Regions from separate parts of the Pseudomonas sp. YY-1 genome, predicted to be linked through region 3. Evidence: riboswitches for the same ligand, from Rfam matches in the RefSeq annotation. Region 3 holds a riboswitch; each other region holds the start of a gene.

Region 1 (4,206 bases), on a different contig from region 3:
CGCTGAGCGAAGGGGATATGCTGCGCTTTATCCCGCTGAGCGAGATTCTCGGCTAGCGTTTCGCAAGCCCGACCAAGCAAGTGGTCGGGCGCTTTAGATGTCGCGGCGAAACTACTGGGTCACATTTATAACGATAGAATTTGCAAATGGGCTTGGTAGAGGGCATAGTCGCCAACTTGTAAATCCAACCGACACGGTCGTGCCCATGCTAAAACGCTTCGCACCCCTCGTGCCTCTCGCACTCACAGTCTTTCTCGCTGCCTGTGCCGGCCATGCGCCGCAGACGCAGCCGCAGCAACCGATCAGCGATGCAGCAGTCGAACCTGTGACTCGCCTGATGATCGAGCAGGATGAACCTGCCGATGATGAGATCAACGCGCTGATCGACGATCAACCCTATGAAATGCCGCAACTGGCCGACAGCCTGCTCGATCTCGGGCGTTCGCTGATCGGTACCCGTTATCGCTACGGCGGTAGCTCGGTACAGTCTGGTTTCGATTGCAGCGGTTTTGTCGGCTACCTGTTCCGCGAGGAAGTCGGCCTGGAACTGCCGCGTTCCACGCGTGAGCTGATCAACCTCGATGCGCCGAAGGTGGCGCGCGCCGATCTGGAACCGGGTGATCTGATCCTGTTCAATGATCGTGGTCGTGGTCGCGTCAGTCATGCCGGCATCTACCTGGGTGATGATCAGTTCATCCACTCCAGCAGCAGCCGCAGTGGTGGTGTGCGCATCGATAGCCTTGACGACAGCTACTGGAACCGCAGCTATCTGCAGGCCAAGCGCGTCCTTGCGCTGGCTCCGGTTGAAGATCAGGTCGCTGCCAAGCGTCATAACTGATGCATACGGCGTAACTGCAGAATCTGTTCAAGGGCTGTCTTGTCAGCCTTGAGCAGGTGCTGAGGGTTGCGCCGTTTGTCTGCAAGCGGCAGAGTAGAGCGCATTCAGGCTCAGGATCGCCTCGCTTATGCCCGTCACGACCCGTGTTGCCCTCATCGCTCTCGCTCTGCTGCTGAGTGCTTGCAGCAGTCGCGCTCCCTCTCCCCAGCCTATCTATAGTCCTCCAGTCTCTGCTTCGTCCTATCAGGGTGGTGCCGAAGATGTGCTGTTCCGCGCCCTCGGCCTGGTTGGTACGCCCTATCGTTATGGCGGTAATACCCCGGAAGGTGGTTTCGACTGCAGTGGCCTGATTGGCTATGTTTATCGCGATGCTGCCGGTATCAGCCTGCCGCGTTCGACGCGTGAGCTGAGTGCCATGCGCACCCCAGATGTCCGTCGCGATGCCCTGAAAAGTGGCGACCTGGTGTTCTTTGCCACCAATGGCGGACGCGCCGTCAGCCATGCCGGCATCTATGTCGGCGACGGCCGCTTCGTGCATGCTCCCTCTACCGGCGGTACGGTGCGCCTGGACAGCCTCACCAGCGGTTATTGGCAGGGCGTCTATCTCGATGCCAAGCGCGTCATCACGCCAGAGCTCGCGCGTAATCCCTGAATTACTGTCCATGGTCGATCCCATTCGCCTACCGCCTCAGCCCGAGGTGTGCGAGCTGTGCGCGCGACCCGTTGCGCTGACGCGTCATCATCTGATTCCCAAGGCCCTGCACGACAAGACCTACGTGCAGAAGCGTTTCGCTCGTCATGAGCGCATCAGGGCTACGCTCTGGGTCTGCCGCGCCTGCCACAACCAGATTCACCGGCTGTTCGGCGAAAAGGAGCTGGCGCTGACCTACAACAGCCGTGACGCGCTGCTGGGTGATGAGCGCCTGCGCACCTTCGTCGAATGGCTGGCCAGCAAGCCGCCGGGCTTCACCCCCAGGCATTGAGCGGTCTCGACGTTGACGCGCAGGGCTGCCAGCCTCTACCCTGCGCGCCTTGCTTCAGGTGCCCCGAGTTGCCGTGAATGGTAGCCATGGGGTGAAACAGGGAAGCCGGTCCGAATGCCGGCGCTGCCCCCGCAACGGTAGGTGAGTCAAACACCGCTCAAGGCCACTGTGCACCGCACGGGAAGGCGCGGTGCCGAACCTTCGGGCTCGCTCACAAGCCCGGAGACCGGCCTGTCGCATTTTCACGGCATCGCGGAGGGCGTTGTCCGGCCGACGCTCCGGTTTTTCCGGGATGTTGTGCTTCCTGTCTTCCGCTCGCCTGACCAGCCATTGGCACCAGGGTGAGGACGCGCGGACCATCGCGATCTGCTCCCCATCGTTGCTCGTACTGTTTACCGACAGTCGACGCGGGTGCCTGATGTACAGGAGCACAGCATGAGCGAGTCCACCGAGCGTGATGCCCGCCACAAGGCGCGCATGCAGCGCAAGAAAGCCCTGATCGACGAGAAGATCGCCCAGGCCCAGGACGAATACGGCCTGTTGCTGGTGCACAGCGGCAATGGCAAAGGCAAGAGCAGCAGCGCCTTCGGCATGGTCGCGCGTGCCCTCGGTCATGGCCTCAAGGTCGGCGTGGTGCAGTTCATCAAGGGCGCGGCCAGCACCGGTGAAGAATCCTTCTTCCGCCGCTTTCCCGAGGAAGTCAGCTACCACGTGATGGGTGAGGGCTTTACCTGGGAAACCCAGGATCGCCAGCGCGATATCGCCAAGGCGCAGGAGGCCTGGGCGGTGGCTCGCCGCCTGCTGAGCGACGAGTGCGTCGGCCTGGTGGTGCTGGACGAGCTGAACATCGCACTCAAGCATGGCTACCTCGAACTGGAGCCGGTGCTGGCCGATATCGAGGCTCGGCCGCTGCTGCAGCACGTGGTAGTGACCGGGCGTGGCGCCTTGCCGGGGATGATCGAGGCGGCTGATACGGTCACCGAGATGAGCCTGGTCAAGCATGCGTTCAAATCCGGGGTAAAGGCGCAGAAGGGCATCGAATTCTGATGGAAGCACGTCACTGTCCGGCGCTGTTGATTGCCGCCCCGGCTTCCGGCCAGGGTAAGACCACCGTCACCGCCGCGCTGGCGCGCCTGCATACGCGTCAAGGACGTCGGGTGCGGCTGTTCAAGTGCGGCCCGGACTTTCTCGACCCGATGATCCATGCTCGTGCCAGTGGCGCACCGGTGTATCAGCTCGACCTGGCCATGGTTGGCGAGGCGGAAAGCCGTCGCCTGCTGTGGCGGGCCGCTGGCGAGGCTGATCTGATCCTGATCGAAGGGGTGATGGGGTTGTTCGACGGTAAGCCGTCGGCGGCCGACCTGGCGCGTCATTTCGGCGTGCCGGTGCTTGGGGTTATCGACGGTGCGGCCATGGCGCAGACCTTCGGTGCGCTGGCCCACGGTCTGGCTACCTTCCAGCCGGATCTGCCCTTTGCCGGGGTGCTCGGCAACCGCGTCGCCAGCACGCGCCATGGCGATATCCTGCGCGATGCCCTGCCGCCCAGCATCCACTGGTTCGGCGCCTTGCCGCGCAGTGCCGCGGTGGAATTGCCCAGCCGCCATCTGGGGCTGGTGCAGGCGGGCGAGTTGGCCGATCTGGATGCGCGCCTGGACGCCGCCGCCGATGCCCTGGCCGCCAGCGCCAACGTCGACCTGCCGCCAGCGGTGAGCTTCGCCGCGCCGCAGTTCGATGAACCTGCGCCATTGCTGAATGGCGTGCGCATCGGCGTGGCGCGTGATGCCGCGTTCGCCTTCCTTTATCAGGCCAATCTCGACCTGCTGCAGGCGCTAGGCGCCGAATTGCGCTACTTCTCGCCACTGGTCGATAGCGCGTTGCCCGACGTCGACAGTCTGTACCTGCCTGGTGGTTACCCCGAGTTGTACCTCTCCGAGCTGGAGAGCAATCAGGCCATGGCTGACGCGATTCGCGCCCATCACCAGTCCGGCAAGCCGCTGCTGGCCGAATGTGGCGGCATGCTCTATCTGCTCGATGAGCTGCGCGACAAGCAAGGTGCCAGCGGGCGCATGCTCGGCCTGCTCAGCGGCAGCGCGGCCTTGCAGCCGCGGCTGACCGCGTTGGCCCTGCAGGAAGTGGCGCTGCCCGAAGGCGAGCTACGTGGCCACAGCTACCATCACTCGCGACTGGACAGCCCGCTGCAGCCCCTGGTGCTTGGCCGTTGCCCGAATGGCAAGCCGGTGGCTGAGTCGGTATATCGTTTGGGGCGACTAACGGCCAGCTATATCCATTTCTACCTGCCCTCCAACCCGGAGGCAGCCGCCGCGCTGTTGCGTCCGTGACCGACCATGCCTTCAGCGCGCAGGAGCGTGCCGCGGTATACCGCGT
Region 2 (4,206 bases), on a different contig from region 3:
AGACGTAGGCCATACCTGGCTCGTGCGCCTGGTAGCACACCACATCGCTCTGGCTACGCTCGCTGCGCCAGGCCAGGCCCTTGAAGCTGATGGCGGTGCCGATCAGTCGGCCATCCAGTTCGGGCAGTACCACGTGCATGGCCAGGTCGCGCGAGCCCAGGCCCTGGGCGCTGGCCTGCCACTGCGCCTGGTTGTCCAGCGAGCAGATGGCCTGCAGCACCGGGATATCGCGACGGAACACCCGCGCCTGCGGCGCCTCGGGGTTGGACAGGGCAAAGCCGGTGGTATTGATGATCAGCGCGGTGCTCGTCTCGCCCAGCCAGGCCTGCACCTGATCCAGGCAGGCCGCCTCCTTGAGGCTGGCCACGGCAATCGGCAGCGGGTTGAGGCCCTGCCGAACAAGGTGCGCGCAGAAGGTATCGACGAAGGCGGTGTTCGCCGATTGCACATGGTTGCGGTAGAACAGCAGCGCCACCACAGGCGCATCCGGTTGCCACTGCGCCTGCCAGTCAGCCAGCGCCGCCGGGCTGCGCTGCGGATGATAGAGGCCGACACGCGGCAGCGGTTGCGGCTCCTGCCAGCTGTCATCACGGCCCAGCCAGCGGCTGCCGATGCAGCGAAATAGCTGGCGAGCATTATCCAAGCCGCCCTGGCGCAGGTACTGCCAGAGGCGCTGGCTGTCTTCTTCACTGACGTTGCCGAGCGCATTCAGCTCCGGGTCGGGCTTGTCGTCACCGGGCACCATGATCACCGTAGCGCCGCGCGCGCCCAGTTCCACCAGGCGCTCGACGCCATAGCGCCAGTAACTCACCCCGCCATGCACGGAGATCAGGATGACCTTGGCATGCTGCAGCACCTGCTCGACGTAGAAATCGACCGAGGCGTTGTTGCTCAGTTGCGCCGGGCTGGCCAGGCGCAGGCTGGGGTAGTCGTCCGGCAGTTGCCGGGCGGCTTCAGCCAGCAACGACAGATGCGAATCCCCCGTGCACAGCAGCACCAGCTCGGCAGGCGTCTGGCCAAGGTCGGCGATGCTGTCGGCCGGCAGTTGGGCGCCGGGCTGGGTGCGCAGTAAGTGCATATTCGGCTCTGTGGGAGGGGGCTTTAGCCGCGATTGGTCTTAGCGCCGTAGGGTGGACTCAGTTATCCGGCGGACTGTTCGCTTCGCTCCTGAGTCCGCCCTACGATCAAGTACGCCCTACGCTCTGTATCAAGCCAGCGCCGCTTTCAGCTCGGCCTCGATAGCCGCGCGGTCGAGCTGCTGGCCGATCACCACCAGGCGGCTCAGGCGCGGCTCGTCGGCCTGCCAGGCGCGGTCGAAGTGGCGGTCGAAGCGCTGGCCAACGCCCTGCACCAGCAGGCGCATGGGTTTGCCAGGGATCGCCGCAAAGCCTTTAACCCGCAGAATGCCGTACTTGGCCACTGCGTCCTTCAGCGCGGCCAGCAGGCGCGCCTCCTCTGTTTCCGGTAGTTCCACGTGGAACGAGTCGAATTCTTCGTGATCGTGATCCTCGTCTTCATCGTCATGATGAGTACGGCGACTGTCGATATGCAGCTCGGTCTCGCTGTTCAGGCCCAGCAGCACATCCAACGGCAGTTCGCCGCCGTGCGCCTCGATCACCTTGACCGCCGGCGGTAGTTCTTCGGCCACCTCGGCACGTACGGCGGCCAGCGCCTCGACGTCGAGCAGGTCGGCCTTGTTGAGGATCACCAGGTCGGCGCTGGCCAGCTGGTCGGCGAACAGTTCGTGCAGCGGCGATTCGTGGTCGAGGTTGGGGTCGAGCTTGCGCTGTTCGTCCACTTGGTCGGGGAAGGCAGCGAAGGTGCCGGCGAGCACCGCCGGGCTGTCGACCACGGTGATCACCGCATCGACGGTGCAGGCGTTGCGGATTTCTGGCCAGTTGAAGGCCTGTACCAGCGGTTTGGGCAACGCCAGGCCGCTGGTCTCGATGAGGATATGGTCTAGGTCACCACGGCGCGCCACCAGCTCGCGCATCACCGGGAAGAACTCTTCCTGCACGGTGCAGCACAGGCAACCGTTGGCCAACTCGAAGACGCGGCCGTTGGCTTCCTCTTCGCTGCAACCAATGGAGCACTGCTTGAGGATCTCGCCATCGATGCCCAGCTCACCGAACTCGTTGACGATCACCGCGATACGGCGGCCGCCGGCATTGGCCAGCAGGTGACGCAGCAAAGTGGTTTTGCCGGCACCGAGAAAACCGGTGACGATGGTGACAGGCAGTTTGGCGAGGGTTTTCATGGAGGGCCCCGTGGCGTCGTTAAGTTCGGCGGACGGGTACGCGCAGGCGGGCACGCAAGGGCGTGCTGGCCGCGTCGGATCACCCCGTCCGAGCATGTGGCTGGTCTATCGAGGCAGGTCTCCTGGCTCACGGCTTGCGCTACGCGCATCCCTTCACCTTCCCGCTATAGAGCAGTGGTGCATTGAAGGGTTTAAGACCGTTTACAGTTGCGGGGGCAGCCAGGGCATCGACCCTGTTCCCTCTTAGCTCCCCGGCGGCTTGCCGGGAAGAACCTCGAAAGCGAGAAGGCTACGCAGGCCGCGGCGGCCGGTCAATCGCGGTTGACCGCTGGCAGGTGCCATGATGAGCTACGTCACCCTCCGACACGAATGCCGCTCATGACCGCCAGCCACCTCGATCCCCTTGCTGCCCCCTGGGTGGTTGCCGGCCTGGGCTGTCGACGTGGTTGTGCACAGGACGAACTACTCGACCTGCTGACTCACAGCCTGGCGCGATATGGGCTGACTGTGGATAACCTCGCGGGATTGGCCAGTATTGACCACAAGCACGGCGAAGCCGGTCTGCTAGGTCTGGCTGAAGGACTGGGTCTGGAGCTGGTTTTTTTCTCGCCCGAGCAACTAAGCACCTATCAAGCCATGACAGCCGGCAATGCATTCACCGAAGCCGTAACAGGCAGCCCCTCCGTAGCCGAGCCTTGCGCCCTCGCGCTGGCGGCGCGCATGGGAACTTCAGCCAGCCTGCTCGGCGAGAAAAACCGCAGCGCCAGCGCCACCTGTGCGCTGGCCACATTCGATTGAGAACCCGCATGACCGTCTACTTCATCGGCGCCGGCCCCGGCGATCCTGAACTGATCACCGTCAAGGGCCAACGCCTGATCCGTTCCTGCCCGGTCATTCTGTATGCCGGTTCGCTGGTGCCCGAGGCGGTGCTGCAGGGTCACAGTGCCGAGCAGGTGGTGAATACCGCCGAACTGAATCTTGGTGAAATCATCAACCTGCTGCATCAGGCCCATAAGCGCGGCCAGGATGTAGCCCGCGTGCATTCCGGCGACCCTTCACTGTATGGCGCCATTGGCGAACAGATTCGCGAGCTGCGCGCCTTGGGCATTCCCTTCGAGATCATTCCCGGCGTCACCGCCACAGCCGCCTGCGCGGCGCTGCTGGAAAGTGAACTGACCCTGCCCGGCATCGCCCAGACGCTGATCCTCACCCGCTACGGCACCACCTCGCCGATGCCCGAGGGTGAGCAGTTGCATGACCTGGCCAGACACCGCGCGACCATGGCCATCCATCTCGGCGTACGCCAGCTACCGGCGATCGTGGCCGAATTGCTGCCGCACTACGGCGCCGACTGCCCCATCGCGGTTATCCACAGAGCGAGCTGGCCGGACCAGGACTGGGTATTGGGTACCCTGGCCGACATCGAAGCCAAGGTCGCGACCAAGGATTTCCGCCGTACGGCGTTGATCCTCGTTGGTCACGTGCTCGATCCAGGCGCCTTCGCCGAGTCGGCGCTGTACGACGCCGCCCATCGGCATCTCTACCGCCCCGGTCGCGACTGACTTGGCGATAAACCGCACAAATGCACGAAAGCCGCGCAATCATTGATGGTCGGCGACTTATCAACAAGAAATTATGAAAGTTATCCAAGACTATTGTGGATAGCCATTTCTCGAGGGTTCAGTTTTTGTACAACTGGCTGAAAGGCCCGCAGTTACGGGGTTTCAGCCAGGTATCACGAGGATATCCACAGGATGATCCACGGCATTTGTTAACAACCCATTGTCGACTATCGGTAACCCACTCTGGACCCTGACCATTTGAGCGGGAGACCCTCACACCCAGCACAGATATATCCATTTACATTGATTGCCACCGAGCCACTGCTACGCCTGGGCACTGAGCCGGTAAAGTTCGAGGACGCAACCACATCGGCCATCGGGGAGAGA
Region 3 (4,206 bases):
TCGATCTGCCATTGCAGGAGTGGACTCGTCGTTATGACGGCGCCTGGGCAGACGAGCGCCTGAGCGCCTATGGTGCGCTGGCCGGCGGTGCCCTGATGCAGGCCGGCTTTCTCGCCAACGAGAACAAGCCAGTGTTCAAGAGTCATGACCGCTACGGTAATCGTATCGATCTGGTGGAGTTCCATCCGGCCTACCACGAGCTGATGCGTACGGCGGTCGAGCACGGCCTGCCGTCGCTGCCCTGGACCGACCCGCGCGCCGGCGCGCACGTCGCACGCGCCGGTCTGACCTATATGCACAGCCAGGCCGAGGCCGCCAGTGGCTGCCCGCTGACCATGACCTTTGCCGCGGTGCCCGCCATCCGCCTGCAAGCCAACGTGGCCGAGCAGTGGCTGCCGAAGATCCTCGCCACCGAGTACGACCCGCGCAACCTGCCGATGGAGCAGAAGACCGGCGTCACCATCGGCATGGCCATGACCGAGAAACAGGGCGGCACCGACGTGCGCGCCAACACCACCCGCGCCTATCCCATCGGCCTTGGCGGGCCGGGGCAAGGCTACGAGCTGGTTGGCCACAAATGGTTCTGCTCGGCGCCGATGTGCGACGCCTTCCTTACCCTGGCCTACACCGACAAGGGCCTGTCGTGCTTCCTGCTGCCGCGTCACCGCCCGGACGGCACGCGCAACGCGTTCTACATCCAGCGCCTGAAGAACAAACTGGGCAATTGGGCCAACGCTTCCAGTGAGGTGGAGTACCGCGGCGCCTTCGCCTGGATGCTCGGCGAGGAAGGCCGCGGTGTGCCGACCATCATCGAGATGGTGGCCATGACCCGCTTCGATTGCATGGTCGGCTCCAGCAGCCTGATGCGCCAGGCGCTGACCCAGGCCGCGCACCACTGCGCGCATCGTCAGGTGGGCGGCAAGCTGCTCGCCGACCAGCCGTTGATGCAGAACGTGCTGGCTGACCTGGCGCTGGAGAGCGAAGCCGCGCTGGCGCTGTGCATGCGCATGGGGCGCGCGCTCGACCACCAGCATGACGCGCAGGAAGACAAATTCGCTCGTCTGGTCACAGCCGTGGGCAAGTACTGGATCTGCAAGCGCGCGCCGGAAATGATCTACGAGGCCAGCGAGTGCATGGGCGGCGCCGGTTACGTCGAGGAAACCATCCTGCCGCGCCTGTACCGCGAAGCGCCGGTCAACTCGATCTGGGAAGGCTCCGGCAACGTGCAATGCCTGGACGTGCTGCGCGCATTGTCCAAGGAGCCCGGCGTGCTCGATGCGCTGTTCGCCGAGCTGGGCGATGGCCATGGCGATGCTCGCCTGAAGGCACATATCCAGCGTCTGAAAGCCGATTTTGCCGATACCGCCGATATCCAGTACCGCGCGCGCCAGCTCACCGAAGACATGGCTGTGGCGCTGCAGGCCAAGCTGCTGCTGGAGGCGGGCAACGCCACCGTCTCCGATGCCTTTATCGCCAGCCGCCTGGATGGCCGTGGCCGCGTCTATGGCACCCTGCCACGCGGTGTCGACGTCGAGGCGCTGCTGGCGCGTAGCACGCCGCACCTGGCCTGACCGGAGGCCCGCATGCAAGCACATCCGCGTTATCGCGAGTTGGTCGAGCGAGGCTTCGCCGATGCCAACTTCATCAACGACCTGGGCATTCGAGCTACCGACTGCGGCCCAGGTTGGGTCGAGGCGGAGCTGGATATCCAGCCGCGCCACCTGCAGCAGAACGGTTTCATCCACGCTGGTGTACAGACCACTCTGGCCGATCATGCGGCCGGTGCTGCCGCCGCGACGCTGGTGGCCGAGGGGCAGACGGTGCTGACCCTGGAGTTCAAGGTCAACCTGCTACGCCCGGCGCGCAGTGAACGCCTGTTCTGCCGCGCCGAGGTGCTCAAGGCCGGGCGCCAGGCGACTGTGGTCGAGGCCGAGGTGTTCGGCGAGGAAAACGGCGAGAAACGCCTGTACAGCAAGGCTTCGGTGACCATGGCCGTGGTGACGCTGCCGGCCTGAGCAAGGCCCGAATGTGATTGCCCGGCACGCTGTTTTTTAGCCGGGCAGGCGAGTAATCTTGCCGCTGATGGTTCTGCGTGCACGTACGTGACGCGGATGAAAAGGGAACAGGGTGCGGCGAATCTCGCCAATGCCCTGGCTGCCCCCGCAACTGTAAGCGGCGAACGATGCCCTCATGCCACTGACTCCGGTCGGGAAGGCGGGCGGAGTGCCAAGCCGTGAGCCAGGAGACCTGCCATCGACAACGGGCGTTTCGCCCACCCTCTATCCGAATCGTCGCGCGGTGGGCGCGGCAAAGGAACTCGCATGCATATCGAACCCGGTGTCGTCGAAGGCGCCAAGATCCTGCTCAGCTACGCAACGGCCGTCACCGCTTTCGGCCTGACCGCCAAACTCGCCCTGGACAGCGTCCGCAGCAACGGTGGTGCCGCCGCCCTGGCGCTGCGCAGCCTGCTGACCACCGCGCTGGTGTTCTGCTTCTTCGAGGTGTTTCCGCATCATGCGGTGGGCGTTTCCGAGGTGCACCTGATCCTTGGTTCTACCTTGTTGTTGCTGTTCGGCGCTGGTGCCGCAGCCATCGGTCTGGCGGCTGGTTTGCTGCTGCAGGGGCTGCTGTTCGCTCAGTTCGACCTGCCGCAGTACGGCATGAACGTCACCACGCTGCTGATCCCGCTGTGGGGCATCAGCCTGCTGGCCAAGCGCATCGTTGCGCCCGGCACCGCGTACGTCGATCTTTCCTACAAGCAGGCGCTGGCGCTGTCGACTGCCTATCAGGGCGGCATCGTCGCCTGGGTTGCGTTCTGGGCCTTCTACGGTCACGGCTTCTCCAGCGAGAACCTGGCGGCCGTGGGCAGTTTCGGTCTGGCCTATATGAGCGTGATCCTGGTCGAACCGCTGATCGACCTGGGTGTGCTGGCCGGGGCCAAGGCGCTGTCGCGCTTCAGCCAGGGGCCGCTGTTCAACGTGCGCCTGCATCAGACTGCCTGACCCCGTCACTCAGCGGCGGCGCTGCCAGATCATCTTGCCGGTATTGCTCTCGGTGACCAGGTACTGGTCGCTGAAGCGGTAGTAGGCGGCAGGTTGATAATCGGTGGCGCCACTCAGGCGCACCATCAGCATGCCGTCCTGGCTGCGCCAGTGACCGCTGTACTGCATCTCGCCGGGGCTGTCGTAGCTCCAGTCGCTGCCGCCGCCGACCGAGCGACTCCACTGCGTGACGCTACCGTCGGCATTCAGTTGAAGGGTCATCAGGGTGTTGAACGAGGCGAAGTTGGCGCCGCCGCTGTTGATGATCTTCTCGTGCACCCAGGTGCCGACCAGCGCCGAATCCTGAGCGCCTGCGACGGAAGGCGTCGCCGCCGTTGTTGCGGCTTCGCGCTGGAACAATGCCTGGCGTTCCAGCGCCTCGCCGTTGCGGGGATTGCGCGCCGCAATGCTGGTGTTGAGCATGGCGTTGGCATAGGTGGCGTTCATGTTGGCCAGCAGCAGGCCGGTCTGTGGGTCGCTGATCTCGGCACGTAGCAGTTTGCCGTCGTAACGGCCTTTGACGATCAGGCGTAGATGCTGGTTCTCCACGTACTCGCCTTCCACCATGGTGTCGTTCTGGCGCAGGATCAGCTCGCTCGACTGGCCGTCGAGCGTGGCCCGGTAGTGGCCATCGAGTTCACCAGCTTGAGTGCTTGAGCACGAGGCCACGACCAACAGCACAACGATTGCACGACGCATGAAGATGACCTCTGGGCAATTGCTCCAAGCCTAGTCGTTGGCAGCGCGATGTGAGGTCTGTCGCGCTATGTTTTCGTCACCGTATGCAGGCAAGATAGGCGCGTACGTTCAGTCAGGAAGATGCACAGTGAAAGCCTGCTCAGATGATTTCATCATTGCCCATACCCCCGAAGAAGCAGTCGACCGCCTCGCCGCGTTGCACCAGGAGGCCACTGGCGCCCTGAGCCACGCTCTCAAGCGCTACCTCAAGGAGCGCATCCGCCCCGATGCCAGCGAGCACTGTCTGTTTCGCTACCCCGAATTGCGCCTGACCTACCTGTGCCAGGGCGAGGTGCCGACCACCGTGCGCGCCTATGCCAAGGTACAGGTGCCGGGCACCTACGCCATCACGGTGACCCAGCCGGCGGCCTTTCGCAAATACTTGCTGGAGCAGCTGCGCCCATTGATGAACGACTTCACCCTGCGT
Region 4 (4,206 bases), on a different contig from region 3:
ACATGCGCCCGAAGCACTGGATGGACTGCCGGCACCGGATGCGATCTTCATCGGCGGCGGCGTCACCGTGCCAGGCGTGCTCGATGATTGCTGGGCCGCGCTCAAGCCGGGCGGGCGTCTGCTGGCCAATGCCGTGACCATTCAGAGTGAGGCGGCGCTGGTCGCCTTCCGTGAGCAGCACGGCGGTGAGCTGCTGCGTCTGACCGTGGCCCAGGCGCAGCCGTTGGGCGGCTTCGACACTTGGCGTGCGGCGCTGCCGATCACCCTGCTGACTGTGCGCAAGCCGTGAGCGCGCGACTCCTGCTGCTTGGCGGCACTACCGAAGCGCTGCGTCTGGCGCGTCGGCTGGGTCCGGAGACGGTGTACAGCCTGGCCGGTCTTGGTCGGGTGCCGGACGACCTGGCCTGCCGCGTGCGCGTCGGCGGCTTCGGCGGTGCCGAGGGCCTGGCAGCCTTTATCGCCGACGAAGGCATTGAACTGCTGCTGGACCTGACCCACCCCTATGCGGTGCAGATCAGCCACAACGCGGCCCGCGCCGCAGAAATCGCAGACGTGCCGTGCTGGGCATTGCGTCGCCCTGGCTGGCAGGCCGGCGCGGATGACGACTGGCGCGAAGTGGACGGTTGGGATGAGCTGATCCGCGCATTGGCGCCATTCGAACGGCCGTTCTTCACCTCCGGGCGTGAGCCGCTGGCGCATCTGCATGAAATCCCTGAACACCAGCACTGGACGGTGCGCTGCCTGCAGGCCGAGCCGGCGCCGCCGCGCGCCGAGATTATCGGTGCGCGCGGGCCGTTCTCGCTGGACGAGGAACGCGCCCTGTTCGCCCGCCTGTGTTGCGACGTGCTGGTGAGCAAGAACAGCGGCAGCGCGTCCACCGAACCGAAGTTGCAAGTCGCCCGTGAGCTTGGATTGCCGGTGTTGCTATTACGTCGGCCGCAGTTGCCGGCGGTAACGCGGGAGTTCGCGGAGTTGGACGCTCTCTACGAGGCGCTGTCCCTGTAGGGCGGGTGAAACCCGCCAACGCCGGTCTGGCGGGTTGCACCCGCCCTACGCTTGCGATCGTCGCGGCGGTTGCATCGCGCTTTATCGATCCACCGCTTTGGTGGACGTGAAAAGCGACGTCCACCCTACGCACGCTGCTAGACTGCCGGCCCGTTTTGGAGACCGTCATGAGCCAAACCCCCTACGCCCGCGTTCTGTTCATCGGCCCCGGCCTGGGTCGTGGAGCCTCGGCCGAGCATCTGCGGCAGCGCATCGAAACGCTGCTTGGTGAAGCGCACCTGCATGACACGGAGCAGGATGGTTTCTGGCTGGCCATCGATGAGGCGCCACGCCCGCTGCTGGTGGTCGAGCTGGAGCCGCGCGCCGATGCTGCGCACCGCGACTGGCTGCGTGAACGTATCGCCGAGCGGGGCGACGGAGCCGAGGTGTTCGTGGTTTGCACGGCGCTGGAGGACATTTGGCTCGATGGACTGGGTGCGCTGTTGGCGCATCACGAAGCGCATCTCCCCTGTAGCGACGTACCGCCCGTGCCGGAGCACCACGCCTGGTCGCAGATTCCCCCGCATGCGCAGCGCCTGCTGCTGTGCAACGGCCCGCGCTGCACGCGCAAGGGCGCGCTGGGCCTGTGGAAAACCTTGCGCCAGCGGCTCAAGGCCGCCGGCAAGCTGGAGTGCGAGGGCGGTGTGCATATCACCCGCAGCCAGTGCCAGTTTCCCTGTGACCTGGGCCCGACCGCGAGCCTTTATCCACAGGGCGAGTGGTATGGCATCAAGGATGAGGCGGCGGTGATCCGCCTGGTCGATGAGCGCCTGGTGGCGGGTAGGGCGTTGCCGGAGCTGCGTATCGACGAGCAGGCTTAACGCCACCCTTTCGCGGCTGAAGCGCAATGCCGGTCAGTCGCTCCTGCAGAAGAGCAATCGCCACTAAAGCGCCTCCCACAAAATGTCCCGCGCCTTGACTTCAGTGGAGGCGGGTGGTCATATCCGCCCCGCTTCAGGTGTCTCACGCCGCCGCGCGTGAGGTGAAACGGGAAGTCGGTTCAAGTCCGACGCTGCCCCCGCAACGGTAAGCGAGCGACCGCATCGATACGCCACTGTGCGCCACGCGCATGGGAAGGCGATGCGTTCATGACCCTCGCAAGCCCGGAGACCGGCCTGGAGTCGTTTGTGTCTGGCAACCCGCGGTGGGCGGGCGTTGACTCCAGTAGGGAGCCCCGTGCCCCTGTCTGCTGTTGCGCATTTTCCATCGGATTGCCGTGCCTTTTCTCTTTGCGATGGAAGCAATATGGCGCGCCATTTCCGCTACAAGAACCTCTTTTCGTCATGCCTGAAAGAAGGGCCTGGGCTCGTTTTCAGCTACCTGCAAAACAAGATAATGTTATGTTATAACACTAAGATTATCGCTTCAGGCCAGGGTCATTCGCGGTCGTCACTGGCCGTTGCAAGCCCCGATTCCAACGCCTCGAAGCGACTCGACGAGCCTCTTCAACGCCCCGGAATTGTTCACGTGCAACACCTCTTGCGCTTCTGCTCTCTGCCATTGCTGGTCTTGGCTGGCGGTACCGCCCTGGCCGATGACTCCGCTGTCGATCTCCCCGCTGTCACCGTCCAGGCGCAAGCCGCGCAGGAGGGCGAGACCAGCCTGCACACGCCGACCACGGCTGGCTCGCGCCTCGACCTGTCGGCCCTGCAAACCCCGGCCAGCACCACCAGCCTGAGCGGCGCAGAGGTACGCGAACGCAACAACCTGACGGTGCAGGATGCGGTGACGCGTACAGCGGGTATCAGCGATATCGGTGCGCCCGGCAACGGTGGCACCGCGCTGTCGGCGCGCGGTTTCACCGGCCATGCCTCGGTGATGACGTTGTTCGATGGCATCCGCATGTACACCGGCATGGGCACCGTATCGTTCCCGCACGATCCGTGGATGGTCGAGCGTATCGACGTGCTGCGTGGCCCGGCCTCGGTGCTGTACGGCGAAGGCACCACGGGCGCGGTGGTCAACGTGTTGGCGAAGAAGCCCTTCGAGGGCGAGATCAAAAACCACGTGCGCTTCGGCTACGGCTCGTTCGACCGCAATCAGCAGGCGCTGGATAGCGGCGGTTCGCTGAGCGACACCCTGAGTTACCGCCTCAACTTCAACCGTGAGGCCAGCCATGGCTGGGTGGACCGCGACGACTCGCAGAACCTGGGCCTGAGCGCTGCGTTGCGCTGGCAGGTCAACGATGACCTGGCCTTCACCCTGGCTCACGACCAGGGCAAGTTGCAGCCTGGCAGCTATTTCGGTACCCCGTTGGTCGATGGCAAGTTGCGCGACAGCCTGCGCGAGAAAAACTACAACGTGCGTAACGCCGAGATCGCCTACCACGAGCAGTGGACGCGACTGACCAGCGACTGGACGCTTTCCGATCAGGTCAGCGCCAGCAACCAGCTTTACTACCTCAAAGCGCGCCGCTACTGGCGTAACGCCGAGAACTTCACCTGGGACGCCGCTCAGGGTCAGCTCAACCGCCGCGAACATCTGGAGATCAAGCACAACCAGGAACAGATCGGCGACCGCCAGACCTTCACTTTTAACCATTCGCTGTTTGGCTTGGCCAGCCGCACCCTGGTCGGTGGCGAGTTCAACCGCATCCGTTTCAACCTGGCCAACAACTCGCCCTACACCGATGTCGGCGGTGGTGAGCTCATCGACCCGTGGAACCCGGCGCCGGACTACTACCAGAGCCTCGATGCCTATCGCCCGCATTCGCGTAGCGAGACCCGGACCTTCGCCCTGTTCGCCGAGAACCAGCTGCAGCTCAGCGAGCGCTGGTCACTGGTCAGCGGCATTCGTCGTGACCAGAACCATATCGACCGTGACGACCTGCGTGCCGGCACCCGCTCCGATCGCAGCCTGAGCGGCGGCAACTGGCGTGCCGGTCTGGTCTTCGCTGTTACCCCGCACCTGTCGTTGTACGGCCAGTACTCCACCAGCGAGGACGGGGTGAACAACCTCATCACGCTCAATCCGGGCCAGCAGCAGATGGACCTCACCGAGTCCAGGCAGACCGAGTTCGGTCTCAAGCAGGCCTTCTGGGATGGGCGTGGCGAATGGACGCTGGCGGCCTACCACATCGTCAAGAAGAAGCTGCTCAGCCGCGAAACCCCGACCTCGCCGACCGTGCAGGTCGGTCAGCAGTCGTCCGATGGTCTGGAGGCG

Evidence for each region. A riboswitch is a leader RNA that binds a small molecule or an ion and turns the genes downstream of it on or off. The one in region 3 is predicted to bind cobalamin.
Region 1: it holds a riboswitch for cobalamin, as region 3 does, so the genes downstream of both, cobO (cob(I)yrinic acid a,c-diamide adenosyltransferase) here and CXP40_RS09555 (energy-coupling factor ABC transporter permease) in region 3, are expected to answer to the same signal.
Region 2: it holds a riboswitch for cobalamin, as region 3 does, so the genes downstream of both, cobW (cobalamin biosynthesis protein CobW) here and CXP40_RS09555 (energy-coupling factor ABC transporter permease) in region 3, are expected to answer to the same signal.
Region 4: it holds a riboswitch for cobalamin, as region 3 does, so the genes downstream of both, CXP40_RS13190 (TonB-dependent siderophore receptor) here and CXP40_RS09555 (energy-coupling factor ABC transporter permease) in region 3, are expected to answer to the same signal.

Annotation. Positions count from the first base shown of each region.
Region 1 covers NZ_PJLX01000007.1:114,700-118,905, forward strand. Annotated here, with positions in the region: gene glp (gephyrin-like molybdotransferase Glp) at 1-56, shown strand, start outside; gene CXP40_RS12090 (C40 family peptidase) at 206-838, shown strand; gene CXP40_RS12095 (C40 family peptidase) at 966-1,490, shown strand; gene CXP40_RS12100 (hypothetical protein) at 1,501-1,821, shown strand; cobalamin riboswitch at 1,861-2,071, shown strand; gene cobO (cob(I)yrinic acid a,c-diamide adenosyltransferase) at 2,257-2,868, shown strand; gene CXP40_RS12110 (cobyrinate a,c-diamide synthase) at 2,868-4,160, shown strand; gene bluB (5,6-dimethylbenzimidazole synthase) at 4,157-4,206, shown strand, end outside.
Region 2 covers NZ_PJLX01000008.1:32,115-36,320, reverse strand. Annotated here, with positions in the region: gene cobN (cobaltochelatase subunit CobN) at 1-1,078, opposite strand, end outside; gene cobW (cobalamin biosynthesis protein CobW) at 1,208-2,257, opposite strand; cobalamin riboswitch at 2,352-2,549, opposite strand; gene CXP40_RS12925 (cobalamin biosynthesis protein) at 2,636-3,055, shown strand; gene cobM (precorrin-4 C(11)-methyltransferase) at 3,064-3,819, shown strand.
Region 3 covers NZ_PJLX01000005.1:203,492-207,697, forward strand. Annotated here, with positions in the region: gene CXP40_RS09545 (acyl-CoA dehydrogenase family protein) at 1-1,571, shown strand, start outside; gene CXP40_RS09550 (PaaI family thioesterase) at 1,584-2,015, shown strand; cobalamin riboswitch at 2,067-2,270, shown strand; gene CXP40_RS09555 (energy-coupling factor ABC transporter permease) at 2,322-3,002, shown strand; gene CXP40_RS09560 (hypothetical protein) at 3,012-3,740, opposite strand; gene amn (AMP nucleosidase) at 3,808-4,206, shown strand, end outside.
Region 4 covers NZ_PJLX01000008.1:91,969-96,174, forward strand. Annotated here, with positions in the region: gene cbiE (precorrin-6y C5,15-methyltransferase (decarboxylating) subunit CbiE) at 1-289, shown strand, start outside; gene CXP40_RS13180 (cobalt-precorrin-6A reductase) at 286-1,005, shown strand; gene CXP40_RS13185 (ferredoxin) at 1,173-1,865, shown strand; cobalamin riboswitch at 1,984-2,178, shown strand; gene CXP40_RS13190 (TonB-dependent siderophore receptor) at 2,512-4,206, shown strand, end outside.